One region of the Mesorhizobium sp. C264A genome, then DNA from elsewhere that is predicted to be linked to it. Evidence: predicted binding sites of a transcription regulator. Region 1 holds the regulator's gene; each other region holds the start of a gene.
What was found. Region 1 encodes PhoB, which activates phosphate uptake and scavenging genes when phosphate is short. Its sites were predicted from a motif close to TGTCATNNANCTGTCAT; they were not measured.

Region 1 (4,428 bases):
CCAATATTTGGCTGGTGCCGTCGAACGCCTTCACTATCATGAGGCGCGAGGAGGCCGGGAGGAAACAAATGTCGGTTGGAATCCGCCACGACGATCTGCGCCGTCGCAACCGTGCCATGGTGATTTCGGCCGTGCGCCGGGCCGGCCAGCCGTCGCGGACCGAGATTGCGGCGACCACCGGCCTCAGCCACTCGACCATATCGGCAATCTCGTCTGATCTGATTCAAGAAGGCGTCCTGATTGAAGGCAAACCTGGCGAGACAGGCGCACTGAAACGCGGCCGGCCGCAGGTCGGCCTTGGCCTCAACCCGGAAGCGGCGGCGGTGATGACCGTCGTGCTGTCGCTCAATTTCCTGTCCGTCACCGTCATCGACTATGCCGGCCACGTCGTCGCCGAGGAACAGCGCCGGCTGGACACGCTGACCAAGCCGCGCGACGAGCTGATTGGCGAATGCGTAGCAATCGTCCGGCGGCGGCTTGAGGATCCCGACCTCGATGTCCAGAGCATCGCCCGCATTGCCATGGGCATCCAGGGCATCACCGATTCGCAGGCGCGCGCCATGCTGTGGTCGCCAATCACGCCACTGACCGACATTGCCTTCGCCGACATGTTGGAAGTGGAATTCGGCATTCCGGCCACCATGGAGAACGACTGCAATATGATGGCGGTGGCGCTGCAATGGCGCCAGCCCGAGCGCTACCGCGACAACTTTATCGCCATCCTCTTGTCGCACGGCATCGGCATGGGACTGGTGCTGAAAGGCGAACTGTTCACCGGCACCCATTCCTCGGGCGGCGAGTTCGGCCACATGATCCACCGTCCGGGCGGCGCGCTCTGCCGCTGCGGGCGGCGCGGCTGCGTCGAGGCCTATGCCGGAAACTACGCCATCTGGCGCAGCGCCAAAATGATGGGCGAGGATGCCGAGCCGGTCGATATCGGCGACGCTGATATGCGCGCACTCGCCGCGCGCGCCCGCGAAACCGATGGCCCGGAGCGCGAAGCCTATCGCAGGGCCGGTGAGGCGCTCGGCTTCGGCCTCGGCAGCCTGTTTGCTCTGATCGATCCGGCACCCGTCGCCATGGTCGGCGTCAGCGCCGCCGCCTTCGACCTGATCGAACCGGCATTGCGCGAAGCGATCGCCCAGACCGCCGGCGGCCAGCACTCGAAATCGATCTCCTTCGACACCGAGCCCAACGAGCTGCCGCTGATCCGCGAAGGCTGCGCCATGCGCGCGCTCGGCTTCGTCGACCAGGAGATTTTCGCGCCGGGCATTCAGGCGAAATCCGGCAAGCATGTCGCCTGAATGGCCGGCAACGGCGCGACGCGCAGCATCCTAGTCTTCCCTAATAGCGTAGCCGGCGCCGCGAATGGTACGGATGACATCCGGCATGCGGCCGTTGTTGACGGCCTTGCGCAGCCGCCCGACATGCACGTCGACGGTTCGCTCGTCTATATAGATCGTCTCGCCCCAGACATTGTCGAGCAGTTGGCTGCGCGAGAACACGCGGCCGGGATGGCGCATCATGAATTCGAGCAGCCGGAACTCGGTCGGTCCGAGCCTGATCTCGCTCTTCTTGCGGTAGACCCGGTGCGATTCTCGATCGAGCACGATGTCGCCGACCTTGAGCACGCTCGACAGCACTTCCGGCTTGGCGCGGCGCAGCAGCGCTTTCACGCGCGCCATGAACTCCGGCGTCGAGAATGGCTTGACCAGATAGTCGTCGGCACCGGTGGACAGGCCGCGCACGCGGTCGCTTTCCTCACCGCGCGCGGTCAGCATGATGATCGGCAGCCGCTCGGTTTCGGGCCGCACTCTAAGCCGCCGGCAGAGCTCGATGCCGGAAACAGCCGGCACCATCCAGTCGAGCACCAGGAGATCGGGCACGTTTTCCTGCAGGCGGATCTCGGCCTCGTCGCCGCGTGTCACCACCTCGACCTGATAGCCTTCGGATTCGAGGTTGTAGCGGAGGAGCACGCCTAGTGGCTCCTCGTCCTCCACGACCATGATGCGTGGCGCGATCATAGGCAGTTCACCCTCATCAGGCCGGCGTGGCCATCGCCGTCTCGTCCTGCTTCGGACGATTGGCGGGCAATTGCTGGCCGGTCAGCACATAATACGCATTTTCGGCGATGTTGGTGACATGATCGCCGATGCGCTCAAGATTCTTGGCGCAGAACAAGAGATGCGTGCAGGCGGTGATGTTGCGAGGGTCTTCCATCATGTAGGTCAAGAGCTCACGAAACACGGACGTGTATTTGACGTCGATGCGCTCGTCGTCATTCCTGAGTTTTGCAAGAGCTGCCGCATCGGTGGCGGCATATTCCTCGACGACGCCTTGCACCTGGATCAGCACCAGTTGCGCCATGGCATCGATGGAGTGCGAGAGGTCGCGCGGCGTGACGCTCAAGCCCACGGTGCCGACGCGTTTGGCGATGTTCTTGGCGAGATCGCCGATGCGCTCGAGGTCGCCGGCCATGCGGATCGAGCCGACCACGGCGCGCAGATCGTTGGCCATCGGCTGGCGCTTGGCGATCAGCGTGATGGCGCGGTCGTCCAGTTCGCGCTGGCGCGCATCCATGATGGCGTCGTCGGAAACGACACGCTGTGCCAGCGCATTGTCCGAATTGAGCAGCGCCCTGGTCGAGCCGCTGACCATCGAGCCTGCCAGATCGCCCATGTCGCGGATCAGCTTGCTGATCTGCCCGAGCTCTTCATCGAAGGAGGCGACGGTATGTTCACCCATGATCTTGGTCCTCGTGCCTGAAATTCACCCGCCGGAAGGTTCAGCCGAAGCGGCCGGTAATGTAATCTTGGGTGCGCTTGTCGTCGGGGTTGGTGAACATCTTGTCGGTTGCGCCCTCCTCGACGAGATAGCCGAGATGGAACATCGCCGTGCGCTGCGACACGCGCGCCGCCTGCTGCATCGAATGGGTGACGATGACGATCGTGTAGTTCTGGCGCAGTTCGTCGATCAGCTCCTCGACACGGGCGGTGGCGATCGGATCAAGCGCCGAGCAGGGCTCATCCATCAGGATCACTTCCGGCGACACGGCGATGGCGCGCGCGATGCACAGGCGCTGCTGCTGGCCGCCGGACAGGCCGGTGCCGGGCTCCTGCAGGCGGTCCTTGACCTCGTTCCAGATCGCCGCCTTCTTCAGGCTCTGCTCGACGATCTGGTCCATGTCGGACTTGCGCTTGGCCAGCCCATGGATGCGCGGGCCGTAGGCGACGTTCTCGTAGATCGACTTCGGGAACGGATTGGGTTTCTGGAACACCATGCCGACGCGTGCGCGCAGTTCGACGACATCGATGTTCTTGTCGTAGATGTCGTCTTCATCGAGCGTGATCTTGCCGGTCACCCGCGCCGAATCGATGGTGTCGTTCATGCGGTTGAGGCAGCGCAGGAAGGTCGACTTGCCGCAGCCGGACGGGCCGATCAGCGCCGTCACCTGGTTCTGGCGGACGTCGAGATTGACGTCGAACAACGCCTGCTTCTCGCCGTAGAAGACGCCGACCTTGTCGCCGCGCATCTTGATGACTTCGTTCGACTTGGCGTTCATTTTGTCGCCCACTGCATTTTCAAGGGACTGTTCGGTCATGATGTTCATACCAAATTGCCTTTTTTCTACCAGCGCCGCTCGAACCGGCGCCGAAGCACGATCGCGGTGATGTTCATGGCCATGAGGAAGACGAGCAGGATGATGATGGCGCCGGACATGCGCTCGACAAAAGCGCGCTCAGCCTCGTTTGCCCACATATAGATCTGCACCGGCAGCGCGGTCGCCGGATCGAAAGGCGTCGTCGGATAATCGGCGACGAAAGCGACCATGCCGATCAAGAGCAGCGGTGCTGTCTCGCCGAGCGCACGCGCCAGGCCGATGATGGTGCCGGTAAGGATGCCCGGAGCGGCAAGCGGCAGGATGTGGTGGAACACCATCTGCATCTTGGAGGCGCCGAGGCCGAGCGCCGCCGAGCGGATCGACGGCGGCACCGCGGCAAGGGCGGCGCGCGTGGCGATGACGATGGTCGGCAGCGTCATCAGCGTCAGCACCAGGCCGCCGACGAAGGAAGCCGAGCGCGGCATGCCGAGGAAGTTGATGAACACGGCAAGGCCGAGCAGGCCGAAGACGATCGACGGCACCGCCGCGAGATTGTTGATGTTGACCTCGATCAGGTCGGTGAAGCGGTTCTTCTTGGCGAATTCCTCGAGATAGATCGAGGCGGCGACGCCGATCGGCAGCGCCAGCAACAGCACGATCACCATCATGTAGAACGAGCCGATGATCGCCACGCCCATGCCCGACGTTTCGGGCCGGCTGGAGGCGCCATAGGTGAACAGGCCGGTGTTGAAATGCTCGGCCATCACGCCGTCGGCTTTAAGCTTGTTCATCCAGTCGATCTGCTGGTTGGACACCTTGCGGCGCGC
Region 2 (4,428 bases), on a different contig from region 1:
TCAAAACGATCGTGGTGGCTGATCGTCGAAAAGCAGGGCGAGGTCGATCTTTGCTGGTACGATCCGGGCTTCGACGTCGATCTCTACGTCTCGACCGATCTGTGCACCATGACCTCGATCTGGATGGGGCTGACGACAGTTCACAAGGAACGCGACAAGATCAGCCTGACCGGCGATCTCGACGTCGCCGGCAAGATGCAGATCTGGCTTGGGCTCAGCCCGTTTGCGGTGATGCCGAAGCGCGTGGCGGCTTGAGGTCCCTGCGCATTCCACAGATCGGCTTGCCTCTAAAAATACTAGTTGCAAAATGCAATCAGTTTGAATACTGATTGCAAATCACAACTGGTCACCAAAGGGAGTCTTCCATGTCCAAACTGCGCGTCAATGCCTTCACCTTGTCGCTCGACGGTTTCGGCGCCGGTCCTGACCAGGACCTGCAAAATCCGCTCGGCGTTGGTGGCGAAGATCTGCACAAATGGATGACCGGCACCCGCACCTTCCACGAGATGGTCGGCAAGGATGGCGGCAGCACCGATGTGGACGACCGGTTCACCATCCGCAGCTTCGACAATGTCGGCGCCTGGATCCTCGGCCGCAACATGTTCGGCCCGATCCGCGGCGAATGGCCGGATGAGAGCTGGAAAGGCTGGTGGGGCGACAACCCGCCCTATCACGTGCCGACCTTCGTGCTGACCCATCACAAGCGCGACCCCATTGTGATGGAAGGCGGCACCGTTTTCCACTTCGTTGCTGGCGGCATCCACGCCGCGCTCGAACAAGCAAAGGCCGCGGCCGGCGGCAAGGATGTCCGCGTCGGCGGCGGCGTTTCCACCATCCGGCAATATCTGCAAGAGAAGCTCATCGACGAGTTGCATCTGGCGGTGTCGCCGGTGTTGCTCGGGAGGGGCGAGAGCCTGTTTGCCGGGCTGGATATGCTGAAGCTGGGTTACCAGTGCACCGAGCAGGTGGCGACAGCGCTCGCCACGCATGTGACGATCAAGCGGGTGTAGTGGCGAAGTGATAGGCGCAGGCTTCTTTCTCCCCGTTCTACGGGGAGAAATGCCCGGCAGGCAATGAGGGGCAGCGCTGCTTTTGGAGGTTAGCAGCGTCCGACGGCTGTGAATTCGTCGATGCCGGCGCTGCCCCTCATCCGCCCTTCGGGCACCTTCTCCCCGTGAAACGGGGAGAAGGAAAAGTGCTCAATACTTCTCCGGCACGTAAAGCTCGCGCGGCAGGACCTGGCGCTCGTACTCCGGGTTGAACACCCGCTCGGGCAGCGTGATTTCTTCGTGCGGCACGTCCTCATAGGGCAGTTGTTTGAGGAGATGGTCGATGCAGTTCAGCCGCGCCCGCTTCTTGTCGTTGCCTTCGACGATGTACCACGGTGCCTCTGGGATGTTGGTGCGGGCAAACGTCTCTTCCTTGGCCTTGGTGTACTGCTCCCAGCGCACGCGCGACTGCAGGTCCATCGGCGACAGCTTCCACTGCTTCATCGGGTCGTGGATGCGCATCATGAAGCGCATCTGCTGTTCCTCGTCGGTGATCGAGAACCAGTATTTGACCAGCGTGACGCCGGAGCGGACCAACATGCGCTCGAACTCCGGCACGTCGCGGAAGAACTCTTCGACCTGATCGGGTTCGGCAAAGCCCATCACCCGCTCGACGCCGGAGCGGTTGTACCAGGAGCGGTCGAACAGCACGATCTCGCCGCCGGCCGGCAGATGCGGCACGTAGCGCTGGAAATACCACTGCGATTTTTCGCGCTCGGTCGGCGCCGGCAGCGCCACGGCGCGGCAGATGCGCGGGTTGAGGCGCTGGGTGATGCGCTTGATGACGCCGCCCTTGCCGGCGGAATCGCGTCCTTCGAAAACCACCACCAGCTTCTTCTTGTGGTAGGCGACCCAGGACTGCAGCTTGATCAGTTCCGACTGCAAGCCGATCAGGTCGCGGAAATACTGCATGCGGTCGATCGACGGCGGATGCGCGTTCTTGTAGATCTTGGAGATCTCCAGCGACAGCGCCGGCTCCGACATTTCAAGCTCATAGTCCTCGTCGAGCATGTCGGCGAGTTCGGCTTCCAGCCAATCCCTGGCCGGAGAATTCTGCTTCAACTCGGTCATTTCCACTGCTCCGCTTGCCGGCTGGCATGAAACCCTGAGCCGACTCGATATAGGCCGCCAATGACGGTTTTATTGCAAGCCGCCGGCCAGCCGGTCATCACTGCAAACCAGCGAGCATTGCCGATCCATCGCCCTGGGATGGCGACAAGCCGCTCAAATTGTCCTACAAATAGCGGACCCCTTCGGGCTTCCCCGCCCTTTCCTGCTAAAACCGCCTCCCCACCAAAACTACGAGGATCTGACATGGAATACCGCACGCTTGGCCGTTCCGGCTTGAAAGTTTCGGCGCTGACCTTGGGAACCATGACCTTCGGCGGCAGCGGGCCGTTCGCCGCCGTCGGCAATTCCGATCTCGCGGAGGCCTCGCGCATCATCGACACTTGCATCGATGCCGGCATCAATCTCATCGACACCGCCAATGTCTATTCCAACGGTCTGTCGGAAGAGATCATCGGCGAGGCGCTCGGCGGCAAGCGCAAGAACGACGTGCTGATCGCCTCCAAGGCGCGCATGCGGATCGGCAAGGGCCCCAATGACGAAGGCCTGTCGCGCCATCATCTGATCCGCGAATGCGAGAAGAGCCTGAAGCGCCTCAGGACCGATGTCATCGACATCTATTTCCTGCACGAATGGGACGGCGCGACGCCGCTCGAGGAAACCATCTCCGCGCTCGACACGCTGGTTGCCCAGGGCAAAATCCGCTATGTCGGCTGCTCCAACTATTCCGGCTGGCAGGTCATGAAGGCGCTCGGCATCAGCGACAGCCAGCACCAGCCGCGTTTCGTCACCCAGCAGATCCACTACACGCTGGAAGCACGCGAGGCCGAGTATGAGCTCTTGCCGATCTCGGTCGACCAGGGCCTTGGCGTGCTGGTGTGGAGCCCGCTCGCCGGCGGCCTGCTGTCGGGCAAATACCGCCGCGACAGTCCGACGGCGCGCCAGATCGGCGGCTGGTCGGAACCGCCGATCCGCGACGAGGGCCGGCTGTGGCGGATCGTCGACGTGCTGGTCGACATCGGCGCCACTCGCGGCGTCTCGGCGGCCCAGGTGGCGCTGGCCTGGCTGCTTGGCCGGCCGGCCGTCAGTTCGCTGGTGATTGGCGCACGCAACGAGGCCCAGTTGAAAGACAATCTCGCCGCGGCAAGCCTGACGCTGTCCTTTGATGAACGCCAGCGTCTCGATGCCGTCAGCCGGCCGCCGGTGCTCTATCCCTACTGGCACCAGCAGTTTACGGCGAAGGACCGCTTCGGCCCGGCCGATCTGGTTATGGACCGCAGCGTCATCTGACTTAAGGGCGCCGGAAGCCGCTAGCCCGCGATAAACCGCCAGACCTGCGGATCGGGCTCGATCTGGCCGCTGAGCACGAAATATTTGTAGAGCACGAGCAGGCAGATCGCCTGCTCGGCCCGCTCGTCGGCGAATTTGCGGCAATAGGCGTTGGCCGCCGCAACGATGCGCTGGGCCTCGGCCGGATGCTGCTCGAGATGATGCACCCGCTCGGCCAGATCGCTGAAGTCGGGCGCCAGCGGCACATAATGGACATCGGGCTCGAGCTGCCCCTCGGCGAACCAGGTCTCGTAAGTCGGCGGCGGCATCAGGCAGAGCGAGTTCGAGCTCATGATCCATTTCAGATTGGTCGCGACATCATTGCCTTCGAGCGAGATGATGTAGCGGTAGCGGCGCTGCTGATCGATGCTGAGATAGGGCTTGCGGTATTCCGCAGGTGCTGTCGCCCTCGGCGTGCCGACATCGCAGAACGGCAGATTGCGGGCTGCATCCAGCAACAAGGTGCGGATCGGATTGTTGAGTTCGCCGCGCCAAACGACGAGCGGATGCTTGTCGGCGAAGGCGACATCGTCGGCCGGCATGTAGAAATGACGGAACTTGTTCAGCTTGAACAGGACGCCGTTGCCGTTGTCGCCGGCTATCGGCCGGTCCTTGACGATCGACGGCATCTTCGGCACTTCGATGACGTCGCCGAATTCCAGGTCGATGCGCAGATCTGGGTCGAAATAACGGGTGAACTCCTTCAGATCGTAATAGTACATGCTGCGGTCCGACGGCAGCCGGCTGACCGGCACGGCCTCGGGGCTGGGGCTAAAAGGCTCCCGCAGCGTGTTGTAGTAATTGAGCCGCTGGCGGACCGATGCGTCGGAAAGCCTGGCCTGATCGAGCAGCCGGCCGAGCCGGCGCCGGAAAAGAACCGGCGGCGCGATGTCGCGCATGGCGTTGCGCGCATAGTAGATCAGCTTCTGTGCGTTTCTTTGAAGCGTGGCCATCGGTCGTTTTGATTCGAAATCGGTCGGCG
Region 3 (4,428 bases), on a different contig from region 1:
GATGCCGGATGGCCGGGCGGTGCTTGTCGGCGGCAACGGACCCGGGCCGGATGCCGAGCTGGTGTTGAAGAACTGGCGCCTGCCCGGCCGTGCCTTTTCCGGCGGCACCATCGGCGTTGCCGAATCCTACATGGACGGCGACTGGGAAAGCCCTGATGTAACCAGCTTCCTCGAACTGTTCGTCGTCAACTCGGCCGTTGGGGAACGCATTGCCGGCGGCGCCAACTGGCTCATCAACACGGTCCAGCGCATCCGCCACTGGTTCAACGAAAACACCCGCACCGGCTCGAAGCGCAACATCTCGGCGCATTACGATCTCGGCAACGCCTTCTACAAGCAATGGCTCGATCCCAGCATGACCTATTCGTCGGCGCTCTATGCGACCGGCGCCAACGACCTGGAAAGCGCTCAGGCCGCCAAATACCGCGCGCTTGCCAAGGATACCGGCATCGGCACGAAGGACCATGTGCTCGAGATCGGCTGCGGCTGGGGCGGTTTTGCTGAATTTGCCGCGCGCGAGATCGGCTGCCGCGTCACCGGCCTGACCATCAGCCGCGAACAGCACGATTTCGCCAAGGCGCGCATCCAGAAGGCGGGACTGTCTGACAAGGTCGACATCAAGCTGCAGGATTACCGAGACGAAACGGGCACTTACGACCGCATCGCCTCGATCGAGATGTTCGAGGCGGTCGGCGAAAAATATTGGCCGGTATTTTTCGGCAAGATGAAGGCATGCCTGAGGCCCGGCGGCACCGCCGGCCTGCAGATCATCACCATCAACGAGGCCGCTTACGACACCTATCGGGCGCGGCCGGATTTCATCCAGCGCTATGTCTTCCCAGGCGGCATGCTGCCGACGCCGTCGATCCTGAAGACGCTGGGCAGCGACCATGGCCTTGCCCATCTGCGCGAGCGCGTCTTTCCGGACGACTATGCCCGCACGCTTGCCGAATGGCGCAACCGCTTCTGGGCGTCGTGGGAAAAGATCGTCCCGCTCGGCTTCGACGACCGCTTCAAGAAGCTTTGGGAATTTTATCTCCACTATTGCGAAGCCGGCTTCAGGGCCAGCTACATCGACGTGCGCCAGGTGGTCTACAAGGCCTGATCCGAAGCGTGATTGAGCGGGCGTATGCCCGCTCGTTTTCCCTGTTACCTGCGCGTTTGCCTCAAAGCAGGATGCGATACTTCGCAAACCCGGATTCGCCCTCGCCGGCCGGCTCGATCTTGAGCGATTTCACTCCCGATATAAAATCCTTCGCTTTGGGGCCGGTCTCGAACACGACGCTGGTGCCGGGCAGCGGCGTGAACGACCAATTGTCGTCGGCCAAGGGATTGATCGTGCCTTCGCTAACGACGTAGCGCACGATCACGTCGCGGTTGGTGTCCGGCGCCTCGTAGATGATCTTCGAGGCATTGATGTCGGGGAAATTGCCGCCACCGCCGGCGCGGTAATTGTTGGTGGCGACGACGAATTTCGCTGCCGGATCAATAGGCTTGCCGTCGAAGCTGAGGCCGACGATGCGGTTCGAGCCGGCATTGGCGACGCCACCCTTGGCATCGTATTTCGGCAGCTGCGACAGGTCTATTCCGTAGCTGACGCCATCGATCACATCGAAATTGTAGGACGGGAATTCGGTGTCGATGAGCGCCTGGTCGGCCTTGCCCGGCTCGATCTTCCTGAAAATGCCGGCCGACATTTCCAGCCATTCCTTCACTTGCGCGCCGGTGATTTCGACGGCGCGCACCGTGTTCGGATAGAGATAGAGGTCGGCGACGTTCTTGATGGCGATGTCGCCCACCGGCACGTCGGTATAGTAGTCGGCGCCGTTGCGCCCGCCGGCCTTGAAGGGTGCTGCCGCCGACAGCAGCGGCACATCCTTCCACTGCGTGCTCTTCAATATGTCCTTGAGGTACCAACTCTGCGCCTGGTTGACGATCTGCACCGACGGATCGTCGGCGACCAGCGCGAAATAGGAATAGAGCGGCGCCGAGGTCTTGCCGACCGGTCGGCGGACATAGGCAAGTGTCGCCTCATGGTCCGCCTTCAGCGCATCGACGACGCGCTGGTCGTCCGCCACCGTCGGCTTGTTTGCCTTGTCGACGCGCTGGTAGATCGGCCTTGCCTCCGATGTGGCCGAGGCTACGCGCCATTTCGATCCGTCCCGTTCCAGAAGCAGATCGATCAGTCCCATATGCGAGCCCCAGAAACCGCCCATCACGGCGGGCTTGCCCTGCAGCGTGCCTTTCTCGGTGTCGACGCCTTCGAGCGCCTGAAAATCCTTCTTACCGGGGAAGACGAGATGCTGATGGCCGGTGAACACCGCATCGATGCCTTCGACGCCGGCGACGAAGAAGGAGGCGTTCTCCATGCCGTCGCCCTGCTTGATATCGATGCCGGAATGCGAGAGCGCGATGACGATGTCGGCGCCCTCCTCCTTGATCTGCGGCACCCATGCCCTGGCCGCCTCGACGATGTCGCGCGTCCTGACATTGCCTTCCAGGTTCTTCAGGTCCCAGACCATGATCTGCGGCGGCACAAAGCCGATGATGCCGATCTTGATCGGCTGCTCGGCGCCCGACCCGTCCTTGATCTTCTTGTCGAGGATGACATAGGGCTTGAGGTAGAGCTTGTCGCCGCGCGGTTTGGCGGCAAGCTCGGTGCCGCGGATCAGATTGGCGCAGACGAAGGGGAAATTGGCTCCGGCCAGCACCTTGTCGAGGAACGACAGGCCGTAATTGAACTCGTGATTGCCGAGCGTCGAGCACTCATAGCCCAGCAGGTTCATGCCCTTCATGATCGGATGCAGATCGCCTTCCTTGAGGCCCTTCTCATAGGCGATGTAATCGCCCATCGGATTGCCCTGCAAAAGATCGCCATTGTCGATCAGCATCGCATTGGTGGCTTCCTTGCGCACCGCCGCGATCAGTGAGGCCGTCCGTGACAGGCCCATCGTGTCGTTGGCTTTGTCTGCGTAGTAGTCGTAAGGCAGCACATTCACATGGATGTCGGTGGTCTCCATGATCCTCAGATGCGCCTGATTGGCCTGCGCGCGGGCGGAAAACGGATGGAGCATGATCAGCGCCCCGCTGGCGGCCGTACCGGCAAGAAAACTACGGCGGGAGACGGGGTAATTGAGATGCGGCATTGGTTTTCCTTCCCAGCGACGTGACAAGATCCCAGCCCCGAGCGGAAGCTTCGCGCCGAAAACCGGCCATGTCCATCGGGAAGTCAGTCGATCAGCTAAAGGTGACGGCTGGATGAATATCCTTGGCCGCGGTTGAGAACCTCAGCCCTTGTTATCATCGCCCTGGGTGATCAGCCGCGCGCTGCGCTGGCCGGTGAAATAGATCCATAGCCAGCTAAGCGACACCGAGAGCCGGTTGCGAAAACCGATCAGGAAGTAGATATGCGCCACGCCCCACAGCCACCAGGCAAGCCATCCCGTGAGCTTGATCGAGCCGAAATCGATCGCGGCTGCCCACTTGCCGATCGTCGCCAGGTCGCCGGCATGTTTGTAGCGGAAAGGGCGCGGCGCGCTATCGCCGGCCAGCCGCGCCCTGATCGTCGCGGCAACATGCTTGCCCTCCTGCTTGGCCGAGGGCGCCACGCCGGGCACCGGTTTGCCGTCCGGCCGCAAGACATGCGCGGTGTCTCCGATGACGAAGATTTCAGGACTGTTCGGCACGGTCAGATCGGGCTCGACCATTACCCTGCCCGCCCGGTCCACCGGCGCGCCCAGCCACTCTCCCGCGGGCGAAGCCGCTACGCCGGCGGCCCACAGGATGGTTCGCGCCGGCAGATGCGTCTCGCCAAAGACGACGCCTTCGGCATCGAGGCGCGTGACGGCGCGGCCAAGCTCGACCGTGACGCCCCGCCGCTCCAGCGCCTTGCGCGCATAGTCGGACAGCTTTGGCGCGAAATTGGCTAGGATCCTGTCTCCGGCCTCCACCAGCACCACACGCGCCTCACGCGTGTCGATGTTGCGGAATTCGCCGCGCAGCGTTTCATGCGCGAGTTCGACAATGGTGCCGGCAAGCTCCACGCCGGTCGGGCCGCCGCCGACGATGACCAGTGTCAGCAGTGCCTGGCGCGTGGCCGGATCGGTCTCGCGCTCGGCCTGCTCGAAGGCGAGCAGGATGCGCCGGCGAATGGTAGTTGCGTCTTCAAGCGTCTTCAGCCCAGGCGCGAAAGGCTCCCATTCGTCGTGGCCGAAATAAGCATGACGCGCGCCGGTGGCGAGCACCAGCGTGTCGTAGGGAACAGAACTGCCGTCCTCAAGCAGCACGCGTTTGCCTGGGCGGTCGACGCCGGTGACGTTGCCGAGCAGGGTCGTCACGTCCTCGCGCTTGCGCAGCAGATGACGGATCGGCCAGGCAACTTCCGAGGTCGCCAGCGAGGTGGTCGCCACCTGGTAGAGCAGCGGCTGG

Region 2: ppk2 (polyphosphate kinase 2) is a predicted target of PhoB. The motif match lies at 2,181-2,197, and genes of this name have one in related genera.
Region 3: NKL04_RS07675 (bifunctional 2',3'-cyclic-nucleotide 2'-phosphodiesterase/3'-nucleotidase) is a predicted target of PhoB. The motif match lies at 3,248-3,264, and genes of this name have one in related genera.

The regions. Positions count from the first base shown of each region.
Region 1 is NZ_JAMYVY010000002.1:1,908,252-1,912,679, reverse strand. It holds gene NKL04_RS28415 (ROK family protein) at 69-1,304, shown strand; gene phoB (phosphate regulon transcriptional regulator PhoB) at 1,335-2,024, opposite strand; gene phoU (phosphate signaling complex protein PhoU) at 2,041-2,745, opposite strand; gene pstB (phosphate ABC transporter ATP-binding protein PstB) at 2,786-3,610, opposite strand; gene pstA (phosphate ABC transporter permease PstA) at 3,628-4,428, opposite strand, start outside.
Region 2 is NZ_JAMYVY010000001.1:2,416,857-2,421,284, forward strand. It holds gene NKL04_RS11965 (winged helix-turn-helix transcriptional regulator) at 1-255, shown strand, start outside; gene NKL04_RS11970 (dihydrofolate reductase family protein) at 366-1,010, shown strand; gene ppk2 (polyphosphate kinase 2) at 1,200-2,120, opposite strand; gene NKL04_RS11980 (aldo/keto reductase) at 2,364-3,407, shown strand; gene NKL04_RS11985 (glycosyl transferase family 90) at 3,428-4,399, opposite strand.
Region 3 is NZ_JAMYVY010000001.1:1,568,517-1,572,944, reverse strand. It holds gene NKL04_RS07680 (SAM-dependent methyltransferase) at 1-1,105, shown strand, start outside; gene NKL04_RS07675 (bifunctional 2',3'-cyclic-nucleotide 2'-phosphodiesterase/3'-nucleotidase) at 1,167-3,146, opposite strand; gene NKL04_RS07670 (NAD(P)/FAD-dependent oxidoreductase) at 3,288-4,428, opposite strand, start outside.